Regions from separate parts of the Microbacterium aurantiacum genome, predicted to be linked through region 2. Evidence: riboswitches for the same ligand, from Rfam matches in the RefSeq annotation. Region 2 holds a riboswitch; the other holds the start of a gene.
What was found. A riboswitch is a leader RNA that binds a small molecule or an ion and turns the genes downstream of it on or off. The one in region 2 is predicted to bind thiamine pyrophosphate.
Positions count from the first base shown of each region.

Region 1: it holds a riboswitch for thiamine pyrophosphate, as region 2 does, so the genes downstream of both, thiM (hydroxyethylthiazole kinase) here and KZC50_RS05855 (ECF transporter S component) in region 2, are expected to answer to the same signal.

Region 1 is NZ_JAHWXH010000001.1:238,350-241,746, reverse strand. It holds gene KZC50_RS01065 (hypothetical protein) at 1-608, shown strand, start outside; gene KZC50_RS01060 (DUF6328 family protein) at 897-1,409, shown strand; gene KZC50_RS01055 (hypothetical protein) at 1,522-1,701, opposite strand; TPP riboswitch at 2,145-2,236, shown strand; gene thiM (hydroxyethylthiazole kinase) at 2,228-3,082, shown strand; gene thiE (thiamine phosphate synthase) at 3,079-3,397, shown strand, end outside.
Region 2 is NZ_JAHWXH010000001.1:1,238,208-1,241,604, reverse strand. It holds gene KZC50_RS05860 (ABC transporter ATP-binding protein) at 1-999, opposite strand, end outside; gene KZC50_RS05855 (ECF transporter S component) at 1,011-1,646, opposite strand; TPP riboswitch at 1,639-1,748, opposite strand; gene KZC50_RS05850 (D-alanyl-D-alanine carboxypeptidase family protein) at 1,787-3,199, shown strand; gene KZC50_RS05845 (J domain-containing protein) at 3,241-3,397, opposite strand, start outside.

The DNA of each region.
Region 1 (3,397 bases), 1.0 Mb from region 2:
ATCTCGACGGCGATCGCATGGCCTTCCGTGTCGCCAACGGCTACTCCATCGAGGGCATCGAGATGCGTGGCTGCTACGTCGCGCCGTCGTACCGTGCGGCATCCTCGTCCGTCCACACCGACACCCTCCAAACCAGCGCGACCGGCGGCGGTTTCATCCGCAACCTCACCTTCGCCGACAGCGTCTTCTTCCACTCCAGCTCGCAGACTCTGCAGTTCGAGTACGCAGAGAATGTCAGCTTCACGGGCACGGCTCTCATCGGAGGCTTGCGCGGTGCGGGCCGCTACCCGTTCGGAGGCGACCGCTTCGTCCCCACGGCGGAGAACACCCTGTGGGGAGGTCGCGCGGAGCAGCCGCACGCCGCGAACAACGTCCTGCTCGATCGCACGATCGTGATGGGCGCGATCAGCGAGTACTGGCAGATCGTGCAGGCGACCGCCGTGACGCTGTCTCGCCCCACAGGAGCGATGCCCGCCGAGGCGGACGTGCGGGTGGACGAGCAGTTCGCGACCCGGGATCAGGCCCTGGACCCCGAGTGGCTCGAGCAGCACTGCCCTCTGCCGACCCCCTCGCGACTCTCGGCGGTCTGGTCAGCTCTCGTGGCGTGACAACCTGCGCTCCGACGCAACGCCGGCGGTCGCCCAGTCATCCATTTCGGCCTGCCGGTGTGCGTCCGCCTCGCCACGAAGCGACACGCGCCTCGCGGCGAGAACTGCGATCGCTCCAGCGACGACGATGGCGACGAGCGTGCGAAGCAGGAGATGCATGGGGGAGGACCTTCCGGCGCGAACATCCGCTCCCAGGCTAGTCGCTCGTCGCTCGTGGAGGCCGCAATCGGACACATCCGACCCGCTGCCGACTGACAACCCTCGCCGCACGTGGCTAGGATCGCGGCCATGAGCGAGCGGAGCGACGACGTCTCGCCCGACGGACGCGACGAATCGGCGAACGAGCGGGCCGACCGCAACTGGAACGAGATCCTGCAAGAACTGCGGGTGACGCAGACCGGAACCCAGCTGATCAGCGGTTTCCTCCTCGCCGTGGCGTTCCAGTCCCGGTTCGAAGACCTCGACTCGTACCAGCTCGGGCTGTACCTGACGCTGGTGGCGCTGGCGGCGGCCGCGACCTTCCTGGGGCTCGTGCCGGTGGTGCTGCACCGGTCTCGGTTCCGGCGGCATCAGAAGGGCGACGTCGTTCAGATCGCCCACGGGTACCTCATCGCCAACACGGTGGTGGTGAGTCTGCTGGTGGCCGGGGTCTCCAGCCTGATCTTCGACTTCACTCTGTCGCGGGTCGCCGGCTTCGTCGCGTTGGGCCTCGGCGTCGGCGCCGGAGTCGCCCTATGGGCCGTGACCCGGCCGGGTCCGCGGGCGTCGGGGCCGCGGTCGTCGGCGTCGGCGTCGGCGTGACCGCCGTGGCGTGAAAAGCCGGGGAGAAACCGGCCTCTTCGGCGCCGAAACCCGCGTGCGGTGACCGAATCGCCCCGCGCTTTCACCGCGGGCCGCGTCCCCTCGCCGGCTTTCAGCCTCCGAATCCACCGGTGTTGCCGTGGCGGCGCTGGTCGGTGGCGGGGTCGTGCTGCGGCGGCGGCGTGCCGGGCTCGGCGCCGCCGGACCGACGCGTGTCGTAGGTCTCGGTCGCCGGCCAAAAGAACTGCCGGACCCGGGCGAACACCGACGGGCGGCGCGGATCAGAGGACATGCGGCGAGAGTAGCCCGGGGCGGAGCGGAGGGCCAGGGTGGGTTCGTCCGGATGGCGTCGCGGGCGGACGGCGTCGCGACCGGACGCGGCCGCAGGCGGGACGGCGTCGCGACCCACTGGTCGAAAACGCGGCGTGGACGGGCTTATCGCGGCGTGGGACGGACCGCGGGGCCGGGTTCGCCACGCGTTCGTGACCGGATCCGCCGGGACCGACCCCGACGCCGCCCGGCGTGGGCGCGGCCGGCGTCGCCGTCGGATTCGGCGGGCGCGGCTGGTCGTCGCCGATGGTTTCCGCCGATCGGCGTCAAACGCCGGGGATAAACCGGCCCTCTCGGGTGCGAAACCCCGCCCGAACGACCGAATCTCCCGCGTTCTTCACCGCGCGCGCCGATGACCCGACCGGCCGACCCCCGGCATCCGGAGGATCGGTAGGGTGGAGCGCAACACGTGACACGGGGTGCCCCATGGGGCTGAGATGACACCCGTCGAACCTGATCTAGTTCGTACTAGCGAAGGGATGTCGCGCATGACGCGCACGCCACAGCACCTGCTCGAGTTCTCCGTCGATGCGTTGCAGGAGGTGCGGAGATCCGCGCCCCTCGTGCACTGCATCACCAACAGCGTGGTGGTGAACTTCACCGCGAATGCACTGCTCGCCCTCGGGGCGTCGGCCGCGATGGTCGACATCCCCGACGAGGCGGGGCCCTTCGCGGCCATCGCCTCCGGGCTGCTCGTGAACCTCGGGACCCCCACCGCCGAGCAGCGAACCGCGATGCGCGAGTCGGTGGCGTCGGCGACGGATGCCGGGACCCCGTGGGTCCTGGATCCGGTCGCTGTCGGCGCACTTCCGGTCCGGACCCCGCTCGGGTTCGAGCTGCGGGATGCCGGGCCGACGATCATCCGGGGGAATGCGTCCGAGATCATCGCTGTCGGCGGTGCCGGTGCGGGCGGACGCGGTGTCGACGCCGCCGACGACCTCGCCGCCGCCGAGCCGCACGCTCGGGCTCTCGCCCTCCGGACCGGCGGCATCGTCGCGGTCTCGGGGCCGGTCGACCTCGTGACCGACGGGCGGGAGAGCGTCCGGATCTCCAACGGGACCCCGCTCCTGACCCAGGTCACCGGCGGCGGCTGCGCGCTCGGCGCGGTCATGGCGGCTTTCGCTGCCGTGGACGACGACCGCCTCGCCACCACCGTCGCCGCGATCACGGTGTACACGGTCGCCGCGCAGCGCGCCGCGGCCCGGGCGAGCGGTCCCGGTAGCTTCGCGGTGGGATTCCTCGACGCGCTCGCCGAGATCGACGGCGACGCGCTGCGGCGCACGGCGGTCCTTGCGACGGACGCGGCGACGGACGCGACGGACGCGACGGACGCGGCGTCATGACCCGCCTCGACCTCTCGCTCTACCTTGTGACCGACACGCGGCAGGCGACGGATGCCGGGCACGACCTCGTCGACCTCGCCGTCGCCGCCGCGCGAGGCGGTGTCACCGCGGTCCAGGTGCGGGAGAAGGATGCCGCGGCGGCGGGGTTCCTCGACACCGTCGTCCGTCTCGCCGAGGCATTGCCCGACGAGGTCGCGCTGCTCGTCAACGACCGCGTCGACGTGTATCTCGCCGCGCGCCGGGCGTTCCCGCGCGGGTTCGCCGACCGCGCCCACGGCGTGCACGTCGGACAGTCCGATCTCCCCGCGCCGGTCG
Region 2 (3,397 bases):
CCCGGCGGCGAGCGCGTCCGAGGCTTCGAGGAGACCGGATGCCGGGGCGATGAGCCCCGCGAGCGTGAGACCGAGGGTCGACTTCCCCGCGCCGTTCGGCCCGGTGATCGCCAGCGCCGCGCCGGCACGCACGTCCGCATCGATACCGGAGGCCACCGGAGTGCCCGCCACGCGCTGCACCGCCAGGTCGCGGGCGCGCAGGAGCACGTCACCGGGCGCCGAGGCGGGCGGGGCGGGATGCGGCGGGGGCGAGGCGGGGACCCAGACCCCGGCATCCGTCAACCGTGCGCGCTGCGCGCCCAGCACCTCATCCGGCGTCCCGTCGGCGATCACGCCCTCACCACCCGCGCCCAGGACGATCACCCGCGTGACCAGCGGAAGCCACACCTCCACGCGATGCTCGACGACCACGAGGGTCGCCGGATGGGCGTCGAGAAGGCCGCCGACGGCGGCGCGCACCTCGGCGACACCGTGCGGGTCGAGGTTGGCGGTGGGCTCGTCGAGCAGGATCAGCCCCGGCCGCATCGCGAGGACGCCGGCGAGCGCCATCCGCTGCTTCTGCCCGCCGGAGAGCTCCTTCGTCGGGCGGTCCAGCGGCACGTCGAGCCCGACCGCCTCGCGGGCGGCGTGCACGCGCGGCCAGATCTCGTCGTGCGGGATGCCGAGGTTCTCGCAGCCGAACGCGATGTCGTCGCCGACCCGGGCGAGGATCACCTGCGCATCGGGATCCTGCAGGAGGAGGCCCGCGCGCCCGCGCGCGGCTTCCGCGGGAACGTCGTCGAGGAGCAGCTCCCCCTCGGACTCGCCCTCCTCCGCGCCGCCGAGCACGCCCGCAAGCCCCTGGAGGAGCGTGGACTTCCCGGCCCCGGATGCGCCGAGGAGGAGGACCCGCTCCCCCGGCTCGATCCGCAGGTCGAGGCCACGCACCGCCCAGGCGCGTCGCGACGCGTGCCGCCAGCCCCATCCGCGCACCCGCACCGCGGCCGCGGTGCCCGGCATCCGCGACACGCTCAGACGCGGGTGCGGTGCGCGCGACCCGACGCGAACCGGTCGAGGGCGCCGGTGGCCGCGAGGCCGCGCGCGATCGCCCACGACAGCGCACCGGCGATCACCGCGCCCGAGGTCATCGTGCTGATGAGGTAGACGACGACGAAGGTGATGTCGGCGCCGGCGTACCAGAGCAGAAGGTTGTTCACCCCGCCGAGGAGCGCCGCACCGATGCCCGCGAGCACGGCGACGGGCAGCGACCAGCGACGGTAGAAGAAGGCGAGGAAGACGAGCTCGGCACCGAGACCCTGGATGAGTCCCGCCTCGAGGGTGAGGAACGCCCCCCACGTGTTGCCGACCAGCGTGAGCGCCGACACGGCCGCCGCGACGAGTTCGGTGTACACGGCGGCGCCGGGCTTGCGGATGATGAGGGCGCCGAGGACGCCCGCGAAGAGCCACGGACCGTCGAGGAGCCCCTGCAGGCCCGGCAGGAGCGGCTCGAGGAACGCGCTCGGGCCCCGGTAGGCGACGTTCCACAGCAGGAAGACGAGTCCGCACGCGACGCCGAGGACGCTGGCGACGACGATGTCGACGACGCGCCAGCGGTGCGTCCGCGGCGGCGTCGAGGTGGGGACGGACGTGGACGTGGATGCAGACATCGATGCTCCTCCCTGCGCCGGCATGATCCGGATCAGGTTCGACGGTCGAAGCGTGGATCGCTTCCTCTCAGCCCGGCTCACCGGACTCCCGTGGTTGTGAGCTCGAGTATAGCGGCGCCCGGGCGCGGTATCTTGGCCGGGTGAGCGTGGACGAAGCCCCGGCGACGACGCGTCGCGCGCGTCGCGAGACCGTCGCGTCGACGACGGGTCCGACCCCGACGGGGGCGCTGGCGTGGGTCGACCCGGAGCGGGTCACGGGCGCGTCGACCCGGACCGACTTCGCCACGGCATCCGCTCCCTTCGTCCCGGTCGAACCCGACCTGCTCGCCGACGCCCCGCGCCGCTCGATCCTGCGACCGGGGGTGCTCATACCGGTCGGGGTGTTCGCCGCGCTCGCCGGCGCGTATGCGGCCACCACCCTCCTCTGGCCGCTGCACGCCGTGGCACCGGAGGTGGCCCCCGTGCAGGTCGAGCCGATCGCCTCGGTCGCTGCGGCTCCGGCGTGGCCCGGCGCGGGATCGGCGGCGATCGCGGTCGAGGGCATCGACGGGACGCTCGCGTCGTCGCTGGATCCGGCATCCATCGCCAGCATCACCAAGGTCGTCACGGCGCTGATGATCCTCGACGAGCTGCCCCTCGCCCCGGGCGAGCAGGGCCCGGAGTACCGGTTCCGTTACGCGGACATGCTCGAGTACTGGGACTACCGCGCTCGCGGGGAGTCCGCCCTGGACGTGCCGATCGACGGCGCACTCACGCAGTACCAGATGCTCGAGGGGATCCTCGTGGGGTCGGCGAACAATTACGCCGAGCGCCTCGCATCCACGATCTGGCCCTCGGACCAGGTGTTCGCCTCGGCGGCACGGTCGTGGCTGGCCACCCACGGCATCCCCGGCGTCACCGTCGTCGAGCCGACGGGCATGGACCTGGGGAACACCGCCACCGCCGAGGCGCTCATCCCGCTGGCGAAAAAGGCGATGGAGAACCCGGTGGTCGCCGAGATCGTCGCGAAGCAGGCCATCGAGCTCCCGGGCGCCGGCCGGGTGGAGAACACCAACGGACTCCTCGCCGACCCCGGTGTGGTCGGCATCAAGACCGGCACCCTCGACGCGTGGAACGTCCTCTCGGCGAAGGACGTCGCCGCCGGCGAGACCACCGTCCGGCTGTACGCCGCGGTCCTCGGTCAGCCCGACGACGCCGCACGGGTCGACGCGTCGCGCGCGCTCTACGCGCAGCTGGAGCAGGAGCTGCAGCCTCGGCCGTCCGTCACCGCCGACACCGTCGCGGGGCTCGTCCGCACGGAGTGGGGAGAGGAGGTCTCGATCGTCACGGCGAGCGACGCGGCCGTCGTCCTCTGGAACGGCGGGGCCGGAACGGTGTCGATCAGGTACGACCTCGGCGATGCCCGCACGGCCGGCGACGTCGTCGGAGCACTCTCGGTCGACGGTCCGCTCGACGACGACCTCGTCGACCTGCGGCTGGCCGAAGACATCGAGCCCCCGAGCGTCTGGTGGCGACTCACCCACCCACTCGAGCTCTTCGGCCTCGACGACTGATCCTCACGCGGCTCAGGCGGGCGGCCGAGTCGGCGCGGACCTCAGGCGAAGCGGACGCGCTGCTGCAGTCGCGTGCGGGCGTCGAAGACCTCGTTGCCGCCCATGGCGCGCGCGCCCGTGAGCCCGCGGCGGAGGATCGTCGACAGGGCGCTGCGTGCGACGACCGCGACGGGCACGCCGCGCACCTTCCCGAGCTCG